DNA from 2 places in the Marinobacter subterrani genome. Region 1 is predicted to be linked to the other one. Evidence: predicted binding sites of a transcription regulator. Region 1 holds the regulator's gene; the other holds the start of a gene.
The links. Region 1 encodes sigma-54, which starts transcription at its own class of promoters, with help from an activator protein. Its sites were predicted from a motif close to ANTGGCATNNANNTTGCTNT; they were not measured.
Positions count from the first base shown of each region.

Region 2: a site for sigma-54 is predicted at 3,532-3,551, ahead of glnA (glutamate--ammonia ligase). Genes of this name have one in related genera too.

Region 1 is NZ_LFBU01000001.1:1,944,211-1,951,524, reverse strand. Features, by position in the region: gene rapZ (RNase adapter RapZ) at 1-310, opposite strand, end outside; gene ptsN (PTS IIA-like nitrogen regulatory protein PtsN) at 339-809, opposite strand; gene hpf (ribosome hibernation promoting factor) at 896-1,204, opposite strand; gene msub_RS09190 (RNA polymerase factor sigma-54) at 1,306-2,832, opposite strand; gene lptB (LPS export ABC transporter ATP-binding protein) at 3,039-3,764, opposite strand; gene lptA (lipopolysaccharide transport periplasmic protein LptA) at 3,742-4,296, opposite strand; gene lptC (LPS export ABC transporter periplasmic protein LptC) at 4,280-4,873, opposite strand; gene msub_RS09170 (KdsC family phosphatase) at 4,870-5,430, opposite strand; gene msub_RS09165 (KpsF/GutQ family sugar-phosphate isomerase) at 5,432-6,286, opposite strand; gene msub_RS09160 (ATP-binding cassette domain-containing protein) at 6,602-7,314, shown strand, end outside.
Region 2 is NZ_LFBU01000002.1:789,732-797,045, reverse strand. Features, by position in the region: gene dtd (D-aminoacyl-tRNA deacylase) at 1-111, opposite strand, end outside; gene pip (prolyl aminopeptidase) at 204-1,166, opposite strand; gene typA (translational GTPase TypA) at 1,336-3,147, opposite strand; gene glnA (glutamate--ammonia ligase) at 3,705-5,108, shown strand; gene msub_RS19595 (DUF4124 domain-containing protein) at 5,287-5,811, shown strand; gene glnL (nitrogen regulation protein NR(II)) at 6,055-7,149, shown strand; gene ntrC (nitrogen regulation protein NR(I)) at 7,146-7,314, shown strand, end outside.

The DNA of each region.
Region 1 (7,314 bases):
CATGGAAGCGCTGCAGCAGGGACTGTTCGTCGGCATCCAGGAAGATGATTTCGACTGTAACCCCGGTCTCCTGGAGGCGACGGTAAATCTCCTCGAAGTTGGCCAGTTCTCCGGACAGGTTGCGAGCGTCGATGCTCACCGCCATCTTGCCGAGTCTCCCCGGCCTGGTCTGGCCTGTGGCTTCCCGGGTGAGGGGGAACAGCAGGCCGATCGGTAGATTGTCTATGCAATAGAAGCCGAGGTCCTCCAGCACATGGAGCGCGGTACTCTTGCCGGATCCGGACCTGCCACTGACGATAATCAGCTTCATGACCAACTTACCTCCACTGCAATGACTGTCATCCGCCCGAGGCGGTCATGCGTTCGTACAGGGTGCGGGCGTCCTCGCATTGCCGGAGACGGTCACAGAACGAGCGTTCATTGAATTTTTCGGCCAGTTGGCTGAGAAGCTCCAGGTGCTCGCTGGTGGCCTCTTTGGGAACGACCAGGGCGAAGATCAGGTCCACAGGCTGGTTGTCGATCGAATCGAACTCGACGCTCTCTTCCAGTGTCATCAAGACACCCACCACATGATCCAGCCCGTCTAGGCGGCAGTGGGGGATGGCGATGCCCTGGCCAATGCCGGTGCTGCCCAGACGTTCCCGTGAGATCAGGTTGTTGAAGATCTCGGTCTCGCTGAGGGTATTGTCCTGGTGGTTTATCTGCTCGGCGATAAACTCCAGGGCCCGTTTCTTGCTGGAGGCGGGCACCCGGCAAAGGGTGAGCTCCGGCGAAAGAATGTTGTCTATGGTCAGGGATGTGTCGCTCATAGGTCGACTGCATTTCCGTTAAAAAAAGGCTGCGACACGTCAGCCGTGTCGCAGCTCGATTGGATGACTTGCATGAAAACAGCCAGTTAGCGCGAGCCGTTTCCGTGCATCCGGTCTACATTCTTTTCCTTGTGCTTGAGAATCTGGCGGTCGAGCTTGTCGATCAGGGCATCAATGGCCGCGTACATATCCTCATTTTCTGCCTTTGCGTGAACTTCACCACCAACCACGTGCAGCGTGGCTTCCGCAATCTGTCGCACCTTTTCCACTTCCAGGGTTACCTGGCTGTTGCTGATGTGGTCAAAGTGACGTTCGAGCTTCTGGAATTTTTCCGAGACATAATCCTTGAGTGCGGGAGTCAGTTCTACGTGATGGCCTGAAATATTGAGTTGCATAGGCGTCTCCTGTTGTCATCATGCCGGCTCCCGGGAGCCGGCCTGGGTGCTGGCGCGTTGTGCGCCGGCGAATACGGTGTCGCGTTTCCCGCCCGTGGTGTTCAGACTAGCCGTTTGCGTTCATTGGAAGGCGGAATGTGCATCGCCTCCCGATACTTGGCAACGGTACGTCGCGCAACCTTGATTCCCTGTTCTCCTAGCATGGCTGCAATTTTACTGTCGCTCAACGGCTTTTTGGGCGTTTCGGCAGCAATCAGTTTCTTGATCATCGCGCGTATGGCCGTAGAGGAACATTCTCCGCCCTCGTCAGTGCTCACGTGGCTGGAGAAGAAATACTTCAACTCGAAAATTCCCCGGGGAGTGTGCATGAATTTCTGGGTGGTCACCCGGGAAATCGTCGATTCATGCATCTCCACCGCCTGGGCAATGTCGGAGAGAATCAGCGGCTTCATGGCTTCTTCGCCGTAATCCAGGAAGCCCTGCTGGTGCTCGACAATACGGGTTGCCACTTTCAGCAGAGTCTCATTGCGGCTCTGCAGGCTCTTGATAAACCATTTCGCCTCCTGCAGCTGATCCCGCAGGTAGGTGTTGTCGGCACTGCTGTCGGCACGCCTTATTAGTGAAGCATAGCTCGCATTTACCCGGATGCGCGGGGCAATTTCCGGATTCAGCTCAACCCGCCAGCGGTCGTTGTGCTTGCGGACGATCACATCGGGGATAACGTAGTCCGGTTCGGCGCGGTCAATCACGTCGCCCGGGCGCGGGTTCAGGCCGGTAATCAGGGCCAGGACTTCCCGCAACTGGTCTTCCTTCAGGCGGCTGCGGCGCAGCAGCTGGGCGTAATCACGGTTGCCGAGAAGATTGATGTAGTGGGTGATCACCAGTCGTGCCTGGGCCAGCCAGGGGGTATCCGGTGGTAGCTGGTTGAGCTGGATCAGCAGGCATTCCTGCAGGTCGCGGGCGAAAACCCCGGGTGGGTCGAAGTGCTGCAGGCGATGGAGAACGGCTTCAACTTCATCCAGTTCGAGGGGATCTTCGTCATGTTCATCCAGCAACCCGGCGTGGATCTCGTCAAGATCGCTGGTCAGATAACCACGCTCATCCACCGCATCCATCAGCGCATGCGCAATGGCCTGGTCCCGCTCGCTCATGGGGGTCAGGTTCAGTTGCCATTCCAGATGGTCCTGAAGGGTTTCGGTGGGTGAATTCCGGGTTTCGAAATCGTGATCGTTTTCGTCGTCGTTGCGGGCCGTGGTAGCCGGGGCCGACTGGTAGATATCTTCCCAGGCGGTGTCGACCGGAAGGTCATCCGGGATATTGTCCGGGATTTCGTTCTCCGAGGACCAGTCAGGACCGTTTTCGGACTTATCCCAGTCAGATGGGGGCTCTGGCGTTGTTTCAGCGGCGGACTCGGCGGCATTCGCTTCGCGTTCGTCATTCGCGGCGTCGGCTTCGGCCGAGTCATCGTCCTCGGAGGTTTCCAGCATCGGATTGGATTCCAGGGCCTGCTGGATTTCCTGCTGAAGGTCGAGGGTAGAGAGCTGGAGAAGCCGGATCGCCTGTTGCAGCTGGGGCGTCATGGTCAGGCTCTGACCCAGCTTTAACTGTAGGGAGGCTTTCATCACCATGGTTCAGGATCCGTCACTCATCAGCGCTTTGTGTCATAAGAGGTGAAAAAATCTTTATATGCCCGTTACTTGCCGTGGATTGCGTTTACCCTAGCAAGTTCTTTGCCGAGTTTACTTGCTACAGATCATCAAAACAATCTCGGGGTCAGATGAAATTGGGGTCAGATGAACTTTTCATCTGACCCCAATTTCATCTGACTCCGGCTTCACAGCCGGAACTCGTCGCCCAGGTACACCTTCTTCACCTGCTGATTGGCCAGAATGGCGTCGGCATTCCCGGAGGCGATGATGTGGCCGCCGGAGACGATGTAGGCATTCTCGCAGATATCGAGGGTCTCACGCACGTTGTGATCAGTGATCAGCACGCCGATCCCCTTGTCCCGGAGGTGGCGGATGATGTGCTTGATGTCACTCACGGAGATGGGGTCGACACCGGCGAACGGTTCATCCAGCAGGATGAAAGCCGGCTCCATCGCCAGGGCCCGGGCAATTTCCACGCGCCGGCGTTCACCGCCGGACAGGGCCATGCCCATGCTGTCGCGAATATGGGTAATGTGAAACTCTTCGAGCAGTTCTTCCAGTTTTTTTTCCCGTTCTGCCCTGGCCAGCCCCTTGCGAGTTTCCAGAATGGCCATGATGTTGTCGCGCACCGAAAGCTTTCGGAATACCGACGCCTCCTGTGGCAGGTAGCCGATTCCCTGGCGTGCGCGGCCATGCATGGGCAACGGTGTGATATCGCGGCTGTCGATGGTGATCCGCCCGCTGTCGGCGGGCACCAGCCCGACTATCATGTAAAAGCAGGTGGTCTTGCCGGCGCCATTGGGGCCGAGCAGGCCAACGATTTCCCCGCTGCGGATTTCCAGGGAAACGTCGAGCACCACTTTTTTCTGTTTGTAACTCTTTGCCAGATTACTGGCTCTCAGAATTGCCATCGGAACCTTGTGTGTTAGTGCTGCGCGGCTGAATCACCATTTCTACCCGGCCGGAACCTTCGCCATCAGCGGCCCCGCCCTCGGCAGTCACGACCCGGCGGGCGGTATCATAATGGATGACATCACCCCGGAACACATTGCCATTCTGTTCGATGACCGCCTTCTGTTCAAAGGTCAGTTGCTGGTCGGAGGCGGACCAGGTGATGTTCAGGGCCTTGGCGTCGGTTTCACCCGTACCCTCGCGGGTTGGCTGGCGGTAATGGGCCGGGCTTCCGAACGCCTCAATCCGGCTCAGGCCCTTTGCGTCGCGGTACAGAACCACGCGCTGAGCATTCAGCTGGGTCTTGCCCTGCACCAGTTCCACGTCGCCGGTATAGGTGGCGATGCCCTTGCCATCATCGAGGCGGGCGTTGTCTGCAGTGACCTTGATGGGAAGATCGGAGTTAAGGTCGAACGCTGCTGCCGGCCCGGTCATGGCGAGGGTTAGCAGGGCAGCGATCAGGCCCCGGTATCGGTTAGTTTCCGGTTTCATAGCGTCCTTCCACCTTGGAGTTCAGTTCCAGTACCCGCTCGTCGATCCACGCTTTCATGCCGACGGCGTGGGTAATTCCGGTAACGTCGCGGATAACTACGGGAGCATCTGTGTAAGCCATACTGCGGTCGTTATCCAGGGTCAGTGTTGATGTTGTCAGGGTGGTGTCCCGGCCGCCAACACTTCGGAGGATCCGGACATTGCCGGTCAGGTAGAGCAAGTTCTCATTTTGCAGGAGACTGCCATTCTCGGCTTCGATAATCCAGGGCTCGGCGTTGGCATTGCCTTCGTTGCCGAACAGTTTGGCCTTCGGGGAAACCATGGTGGCCAGATTACCTTCCTCGAATTGCTCGATCCGCGGGCTGGTAAAACTGATCTTGAGATTGCCGGTCTCATCAAAGGAGGTGTACTCGCCATTGACGACAAATCCGTCCGGTTCGGCATCACCTCGCAACTCGGCGGCCTTCTGGTTAGTCACCGGAGGTTCATCACTTTGCCACATCAAAAACATTACGGCGGCAAGGGTGCCAGCCAGTGCCAGGGTGCGCAGCCAGGGCCGGTCGGGAAGCCAGCTCATGCACCAGGCTCCTGGTCCTGCCGAAGGTAGGGCGCGAGCGCCGCGTCCAGCTTGCCCTGGGCACTGAGCAGCAGGTCACAGGCCTCTCTGACGGCACCACTTCCTCCAGGGGTGCGGGTGCAGTAATCCGCATGTTGGCGAACCAGCCAGTAGCCGTTGGGTACGGTTATGCCCAGGCCGGCGAAGTTCAGGGCCGGCAGGTCTGGCAGATCGTCGCCCATGTAGGCGATTGCCTCCGGGCTGATGTCCATGGACCGAACCAGTTCCAGCAAGGCTTCTTTCTTGTCTTCCCGGCCCTGCATCAGGTGCGGGACGCCCAGGTCTGCCATGCGCTTTTCCGTGAGGGGAGATTTGCGCCCGGTAATAACAGCGACCGTGATTCCGGCTGCCATTAACTGTTTCAGGCCCAGGCCATCTAGAATGTTGAAGGCCTTGAGTTCATCTCCGCTGGCACTGAAATAGAGCTTGCCATCACTCATGATGCCGTCGACATCCAGGGCGATCAGCCGGATATTCGCCGCCTTTGCCAGGACGGACTCGGGCCATTGATTCTGCATGTCAGATAACCCCGGCCCGCAACAGGTCGTGCATATTGATGGCGCCCACCAGGGCCCCGGTGTCATCGGTGACCGGCAAAGCGTTTATCTTCAGCTCGTCCATTACGTTTAGCGCCTCTGCCGCCAGATGGTCGGCCTGGATGGTCCTGCCGTGGCGGGTCATAATCTCATGGATCGGCGTGTTGTGAATGTCCACGGCGCGGTCCAGGGTCCGGCGCAGATCGCCGTCCGTAAATATTCCGACAAGCGTGCCCTGATCGTCGACGACCGTGGTCATGCCGAGGCCCTTGCGGGAAATTTCCAGCAGGGCGCTGCTGAGCGTGGTGTTCGGGTCGACAACGGGAATACGGTCACCCGTGTGCATGATGTCGGAGACTCTGAGCAGCAGGCGACGACCCAGGCTTCCACCCGGGTGGGAAAAGGCAAAGTCCTCGGCACTGAAGCCGCGGGCCTCAAGCAGGGCAACCGCCAGGGCGTCGCCCATGACCAGTGTCGCGGTGGTGGAGGAGGTTGGTGCCAGGCCCAGCGGGCAGGCTTCCACCTGGACGCTGACATCCAGATTGGCCAGGGCCTCCCGGGCCAGAGTGGAATTGGCATTGCCGGTCATGCTGATCAGCGGTGCACCCATGCGCTTGATGAGGGGCAGAATGGTAACCACCTCACTGGTGTTTCCGCTGTTGGAAATCGCGATGACCACATCCTGGGAGGTGATCATGCCCATGTCGCCATGGCTGGCTTCGCCCGGATGAACGAAGAACGAAGGCGTACCGGTGCTGGCCAGGGTCGCTGCAATCTTGTTGCCGATATGGCCGGACTTCCCCATGCCGGTAACCACCACGCGACCTTTGCAGTTCATGATGAGTTCGCAGGCCCGGCTGAAGTGGTCGCCTATCCGGCTCTCGAGCGCATCGATGGCGTCGCGCTCGATACGGATGGCGCGAATGGCAGGGGTTCTGAAATCAATCGGAGTCTGTTCGGTCATCGGGCTTTGGGCCTAACTGTCTGGAAATTGGAAGATGGCTGAACGAGTATATCATTTTCATCCGGCAACGATGCCCGGTTACCGAAAGTTCAGTCAGACTGATCATGGTTGTCAGCAGATTTTGGGCTGTTTGGATTGAGCTTGGGCGCTCCTTGGCATAATGTAGCCGCTCTTTGAAAGGGAAGGACTATGGATTCATCGGTTTATATATCGCTCAGGGACGTTGTGTTCTCCCGCTCGGGGCGCCGTATTTTCGACGGAGTCAGCCTGGACATTCCCCGTGGCAAGATTACCGCCATCATGGGCCCTAGCGGCACAGGTAAAACGACACTGCTTCGTCTGATCGGCGGTCAGATCCGGCCGGATTCCGGCAGCATCATGGTGGACGGCCATGAGGTCCCGAAGCTCAAGCGGAAGGCGTTGTATGCGTTCCGTGAAAGAATGGGAATGCTGTTCCAGAGTGGCGCGCTGTTTACCGACCTGAGCGTATTCGAGAACGTCGCCTTCCCGCTGCGAGTGCACACCGGTCTGCCGGAAGACATGATCCGGGACATCGTATTAATGAAGCTGGAAGCCGTGGGGCTAAGAGGCGCCCGGCACCTGATGCCGTCGGAACTGTCCGGTGGCATGACGCGGCGTGTGGCCCTGGCGCGAAGCATTGCGCTGGATCCGGAGCTGATCATGTACGATGAGCCTTTTGCCGGCCAGGACCCCATCGCCATGGGGGTTCTGGTCAAGCTGATCCGGGATCTGAACAGTTCCATGGGGCTGACCAGTGTTCTGGTGTCCCACGATGTGCCGGAGTCCCTCAGCATCTGCCATTACGCCTGTATCATCGCCGATGGCAAAATCATAGGTGAAGGCAAGCCGGAGGAGCTTCGGGAGCATCCGTCCGAGCAGGT
Region 2 (7,314 bases), on a different contig from region 1:
ATCGCCGTTTTCCACGCCCAGCAGTAACAGCAGCCCTGAACCAATGGCGGCAATGCGCTCACCCTGCACGGTAACACTGGCTTCCGATACTCGCTGGATCAGCCCTTTCATCAGGTTCCCCGGGACCACATGAACAGGAGGAAATAAAGATGGGTCAAGAGTTTAGCGATGGCCGTCCCGGGCCGCAACCCTGAAAACGGGAATCAGCCAGCCGTTTTCCCGGTTTTTGCCACGACCGATTCCACCCCACGGATCAGGGCATCAATTATCGCGGGTTCGGAGGCCGAATGGCCGGCATCCCGAATGATCTGCAGCTCGGCCTCAGGCCAGGCCTTGCTCAGCGCCAGGGCGTTCTCCAGGGGGCAGACCATATCGTACCGGCCATGGACAATGATGCCGGGAATCTCTTTCAGGCGGTGAGCATCGCGAACGATCTGGTTATCTTCAAGAAACGCGTTGTTCATGAAGTAATGGCACTCGATACGAGCCAGTGCGATGGCCACGTGCGGATGGCCGAAGTGCTCTACAACACGGGGATTGGGGTGCAGGGTGGCACAGCGCCCCTCCCACACCGACCAGGCCTTGGCGGCCTGAATCTGCTCAAGCTCGTTGGTACTGGTCAGCCGGCGGTAATAGGCGCTCACCATGTCGTTACGCTCGGCTTCCGGAATCGGGCCCTGGAAGTCGGCCCAGTAGTCGGGAAATACCCGGCTTGCGCCATCCTGGTAGAACCATTGGATATCCCGGGGCCGGCACAGGAAAATGCCTCGCAGAACCAGCCCGGATACCCGCTCCGGATAGGCCTGGGCGTAGACCAGGCTCAGGGTTGACCCCCAACTGCCACCGAACAGAAGCCACTGGTTGATACCGAGAAACGAACGCACGGCCTCCATATCCTCAACCAACTTTGCGGTGCTGTTGCCTTCCAATTCCGCCAGCGGCGTGGACCGACCGGCACCCCGCTGGTCCATCAGAATAATCCGGAAACGCTCGGCATCGAAGAAACGCCGATGGTAATCCTCACAGCCACCACCAGGGCCACCGTGCACCACCAGAACCGGTATTCCGTCGGGGTTACCGCTTTCTTCAACATAAAGTTCGTGGGGTGGGTCTACCGCGATGCGGTGTTGGGCGTTGGCAGCGATTTCGGGGTAGAGGGCCAGCATGGGGTTGCTCCGGAACAGGGGGGTTTCCGGAATTCTGGATGAAGATGGGGTCAGATGAAAGCTTTCATCTGACCCCTGGGAGGCTTCGGGCTGGTGGGGAAAGCCGGAGCTGAAGCCGGGGTCAGATGAAGGCTTTCATCTGACCCCTTTTTCACGGGCCGGCCTACCGTTATTTCTTGCCCGCGCGCTTGCGCTCGTTCTCGGTCAGCAGCTTTTTGCGCAGGCGGACCGATTTCGGGGTTACCTCAACCAGTTCGTCGTCATTGATGAACTCCAGCGCCTGCTCAAGGGTGAACTTGATCGGCGGTACCAGGGCGATCACTTCGTCCTTGCCGGAGGCACGCATGTTGTCGAGTTTCTTGCCCTTGGTCGGGTTCACCACCAGATCGTTGTCGCGGCTGTGAATGCCACACAGCTGGCCTTCGTAGATTTCCTGGCCGGGGTCGAGGAACAGCTTGCCCCGACTCTGCAGGGTTTCCAGCGAATAGGTCAGTGCCGTGCCGGTCGCCATGGAGACGATAACGCCGTTCTGGCGACTGGTCACATCGCCCACCTTGATCGGGCCGTAGTGGCTGAAGGTGGAGGTCAGAATACCGGTACCGGAGGTCATGGTCAGGAAGGTATTTCGGAAACCGATCAGGCCACGAGCCGGAATGGTGTACTCAAGACGCATCCGCCCCTTGCCATCCGGCACCATGTTGGTCAGGTCGCCTTTGCGCAGACCCATCTGCTCCATGATCGGGCCCTGGTGCTGCTCTTCAATGTCGACGATGACATTCTCATAGGGCTCCTGCCTCACACCGTCGACTTCCTTGATGACAACTTCCGGGCGGCCCACGGCCAGTTCGAAGTTCTCACGGCGCATGTTTTCGATCAGCACAGAAAGGTGCAGCTCACCGCGGCCGGATACCTTGAACTTGTCTGCAGAGCCGCCCTCTTCAACGCGCAACGCCACGTTATGAAGCAGCTCCTTCTCCAGGCGCTCCTTGATGTTCCGGCTGGTGACGTACTTGCCTTCCCGGCCGGCGAAGGGCGAATCGTTGACCTGGAAGGTCATGGAGACCGTCGGCTCATCCACGGTCAGCGCCGGCAGGGCTTCAACGTTGGCCTGGTCACACAGGGTGTCGGAGATGAACAGCTCGTCCATACCGCTGACGCAGATGATATCGCCGGCCTGGGCCTCTTCCACTTCAACACGATGCAAACCGGAGTGGCCCATGATCTTGAGGATACGACCGTTGCGCTTCTTGCCGTTGGCACCAATCGCTGTGACCGGTGAATTGGTCTTGATCTTGCCACGCGTGATGCGGCCAATGCCGATCACGCCCAGGAAGCTATTATAGTCCAGCTGGGAGATCTGCATCTGGAACGGACCGTTCGGATCCACGTTCGGAGCAGGCACATGGTCGACGATCGCCTGGAATACGGCATCCATGTTGTCATCCAGCTTCTCATGATCCAGACCGGCGATGCCGTTCAGGGCACTGGCGTAGACAATGGGGAAATCCAACTGCTCGTCAGTCGCACCCAGGTTGTCAAAGAGGTCGAACACCTGGTCTACCACCCAGTCCGGGCGGGCACCGGGACGGTCAATCTTGTTGACCACCACGATCGGGCGCAAACCGGCCGCAAACGCCTTCTGGGTCACAAAGCGGGTCTGTGGCATGGGGCCGTCGATGGAATCAACCACCAGCAGCACGCAGTCCACCATGCTCATCACCCGCTCGACCTCGCCACCGAAATCCGCGTGGCCCGGGGTGTCCACAATGTTGATGTCGTAGCCGTTCCATTTCAGGGCCGTATTCTTGGCCAGAATGGTAATGCCGCGCTCTTTTTCCTGATCATTGGAATCCATGACCCGCTCGCTCTCGAGCTCTTTGCGATCCAGCGTACCGGACTGGCGCAGGAGCTTGTCTACGAGCGTGGTTTTCCCATGGTCGACGTGGGCAATGATGGCAATATTACGAAGGTTCTCAATCACAAAAATAATCCTGCGGCATGCACTGAATGACCTGAGAGGGTCGTTCGCAGGGATACCCCTGCACATGCCGTCTCAAATCCGTAAAATGAACTCATTTACCGGAGCTGGCTGCCCGGCACCCTGCACGGAGTTTTTCGATCCGGGATCAGAAATTGGCAGGGTGAAAATGAAGCGGCGCGTAGTATAGCTAAAAGTCTGTGTCGTTTATATGTCGAAAAACGCCTATTCTCAAATCAGCCCAGAGCACCACATTGGTGCACATTGGCAGTTAGCGCACCATTTCTGTGCAATGCTCGAATGCAAAATCCGGCCCGAAAACCTCAGAATTGCCCCGAACGGGCTCCGAGCCCCTGCCGTTGCGCTGTTCTGGAGCATGCCCTAAAAATTGGCAAGCGCCTTGCTTTAACGAAATCAGCCGAAATTTGCAGGTAAGACGCAGCGGCATTTGCTAAGCTGCGCAAACCTGAAAACCAGATCGGAACCCGGGTTTCCGGGCGGTCCGGCGCCACGAACATGAATACAGCCGCCTTTGCGGTATAACATACGGAGCATGCACAATGTCCAAGACAGTTGATTTGATCAAAGAACACGAAGTCAAATGGGTTGACCTGCGCTTCACTGACAGCCGCGGTAAAGAGCAGCACGTGACGCTGCCGGCCACCGAGGTAGACGAAGACTTTTTCGCCGACGGCAAGATGTTCGACGGCTCTTCCATTGCCGGCTGGAAAGGCATCAACGAATCCGACATGATCCTGATGCCAGACGACGCAACCTCCGTACTGGATCCGTTCACCGAAGAAACCACTGTCAACATCACCTGCAACATCGTAGAGCCTTCTACCATGCAGGGTTATGAGCGTGATCCGCGTTCCGTTGCCCGTCGTGCCGAGGAATACCTGAAGTCCACCGGCATCGCTGACGGCGCCCTGTTCGGCCCGGAGCCGGAGTTCTTTGTCTTTGATTCCGTTAAATGGAACGTAGACATGCAAGGCTCTTCGTACCACATCCATTCCGAAGAGGCCGCCTGGGTATCCGGCGAAGACTTCGACCGCAACAACATCGGCCACCGCCCGGGTGTTAAAGGCGGCTATTTCCCGGTTCCGCCGGTAGACAGCCTGCATGACCTGCGTGGCGCCATGTGTGCGGCCATGGAATCCATGGGTCTGGAAATTGAAGTACACCACCACGAAGTGGGCACCGCTGGCCAGTGTGAAATCGGCGTTGGCGCCAACACCCTGACCCGCAAGGCCGACGAAGTACAGATCCTCAAGTACTGCGTACACAACGTGGCCCACGCCTACGGCAAGACCGCCACCTTCATGCCCAAGCCGGTTGTGGGTGACAACGGCTCCGGCATGCACGTACACATGTCCCTGAGCAAAGACGGCAAAAACCTGTTCGCAGGTGACAGCTATGCCGGCCTGAGCGAAGCGGCTCTGTACTACATCGGTGGGGTGATCAAGCACGCCAAGGCGATCAACGCCTTCACCAACCCGGCCACCAACAGCTACAAGCGTCTGGTTCCGGGCTACGAAGCACCGGTCATGCTGGCTTACTCGGCGCGCAACCGCTCCGCTTCCATCCGTATTCCTTACGTGAACAGCCCGAAGGCGCGTCGGATTGAAGTGCGCTTCCCTGATCCGGCAGCCAACCCGTACCTGGCGTTCGCGGCCCTGATGATGGCCGGCCTGGACGGCATCCAGAACAAGATCCACCCTGGCGATGCCATGGACAAGGATCTGTACGACCTGCCGAAGGAAGAGGCCCTGAGCATTCCGAAGGTTGCCGAGACTCTGTCAGAAGCTCTGGACTGCCTGCAGGAAGATCACGAGTTCCTGACCCGTGGCGGCGTGTTCACCGAGGACATGATTGCCGGTTACATTGATCTGAAGCGCGGTGAAGTTGAGAAACTGAACATGACCACGCATCCGATCGAGTTCCAGCTGTACTACTCCTGCTAATATCTCTCGCAAGGGAATCAGCAGCAGTCAAGCCCCGCCCCGCGCGGGGCTTTTTTGTGTGCACTGCAGCACATTGCCTGCCGCCCTTAACGATATGTAACCAATATCCGATCCCGCAAGCGTTGAAATGCCCCGGGGCGCCGCCGATAATCGGGGAAACCCAATAACAGGTGAGCTTATGAATCCAAGGTCTGGATTGATTACCGGCCTTCTGTTTGTTCTGGCGGTCCCGGCCTCCGCCGAGGTGTACCGGAATGTCGATGCCTACGGCAACGTCACCTTCTCCGACGAGCCAAGTGAAGGCGCTAAAGCGATTGAGGTCAAACCGGTTACCACCATCACCCTGCCCAAGCCCGAGGTGGTTCAGGAAACCGACAAGCTCCGTGAAGAGGTCCAGAAAGAGGGCGCCGTGTACGAGAGCGTCTCCTTCGTATACCCGGACAACAACCAGGCGTTCTACAGCGGCAGCGGTGATATTCAGTTCCAGGTTCAAAGCACACCCGGCCTGCAGCCTGGCCACAAGTACGAAGTGACCCTGGATGGCCAACCCGTTGGCCAGAGCGCTTCGGGCTCAATTGCCGTCAGCAATGTCTTCCGTGGCACCCACGAGGCCCGCGTGCACATCGTGGATGAAAACGGCGTTCAGATAAAAACCGGCCCATCCATTTCCTTTACCGTTCACCGCCCCTCCGTACTGAACTGATTCTTGAGCGCACTATTTTGGTGCGCGCGCACCAGAAAACAGCCATACTCTGACCAGCAACGGGGCGAATTCTTCCGGCTGGTCAGTTGCGCTTTCCCCGCCTGCACCAGCGTACGGCGCCTTTTCCGGCCAATGCCCCGCAATGCCCGCACTTTGCCCAGTCATTTTTAAACCTGGCCCAAACTGGTTCGCTTTTTGCAAAACTCCGGAGGTCAAACCATGTCGAACCAACGGACATCTCCCATGGCACTGCCTTCGGCTCGCGATACCGGATACAAAAGCATTCTCGACAGCCTCACTACGGCGGTATTGGTGCTGGAGGATACGCTGCAAATTCGCTATCTCAACCCCGCCGCTGAAAGTCTGTTTGAAACCAGTATGACCCGTAGCCACGGGCAGCCCTTCAGCGAGATTCTCGTGGATTCCGAAGATGCCCTGAAAACCCTGTTCGCCGCGGTTGAGAATGGCCAGTCCTACACCCGCCGTGAGGCCGAGTTCCTGTTAACCAGCGGCTCCCGGCTGACGGTGGACTACTCGGTGACCCCGATCAGCCTCGATCCGACGGAGCTGCTGATCGAGATCCAGCCCAGGGATCGCCTGATGCGGATCAGCCGGGAGGAAGACATCATTTCCCAGCAGGAGACCACCCGCATCCTGGTCCGGGGCATGGCCCACGAGATCAAGAACCCGCTCGGGGGCATCCGGGGCGCGGCGCAGCTGCTTGACCGGGAGCTCACCAGCGAAGACCAGCGCGAGTATACCCGGGTGATCATCGATGAGGCCGACCGACTGAGGAGCCTGGTGGACCGCATGCTCGGCCCGAACAAGGCACTCAAGCTGGCGCCCACCAATATCCACGAGGTGCTGGAGCGTGTGAGCACACTTCTGGAAGCCGAGAGCAAGGGCCGCCTGCAGTTCAGCCGGGACTATGACCCCAGCATTCCCGAATTCCGGGGCGACAAGGAACAATTGATCCAGGCATTCCTGAACATTGCCCGCAACGCCATGGAGGCCGCCTTTGAACACCAGGGCGGCAATCGCAACGGCGAACCGCCCACCATTACCTTCCGGACCCGCACCCTGCGCCAGTTTACCATCGGCCATCGGCGCCACCGCCTGGTGTGCCGGATCGACGTGATTGATAACGGCCCGGGCATCCCCCCGGACCTGTTGCAGAACATTTTCTACCCGATGATCAGTGGCCGTGCCAGTGGCACAGGCCTGGGGCTTTCCATCACCCAGAGCATCATCGGCCAACACCATGGACTCGTTGAATGCGAGAGCGAACCAGGCCGAACCGACTTCATCATCTTCCTGCCTCTGGAGGACACCCCATGAGCCAACCGGCAAACGTCTGGATCATAGACGACGATCGCAGTATTCGCTGGGTGCTGGAGCGCGCCCTGAACCAGGCCGGTATGCAGCCCCGCGTTTTTGACAGCGGTGAAAGCATCATGATGCGGCTGGAACACGAGCAGCCCGATGCCATCGTCAGCGATATCC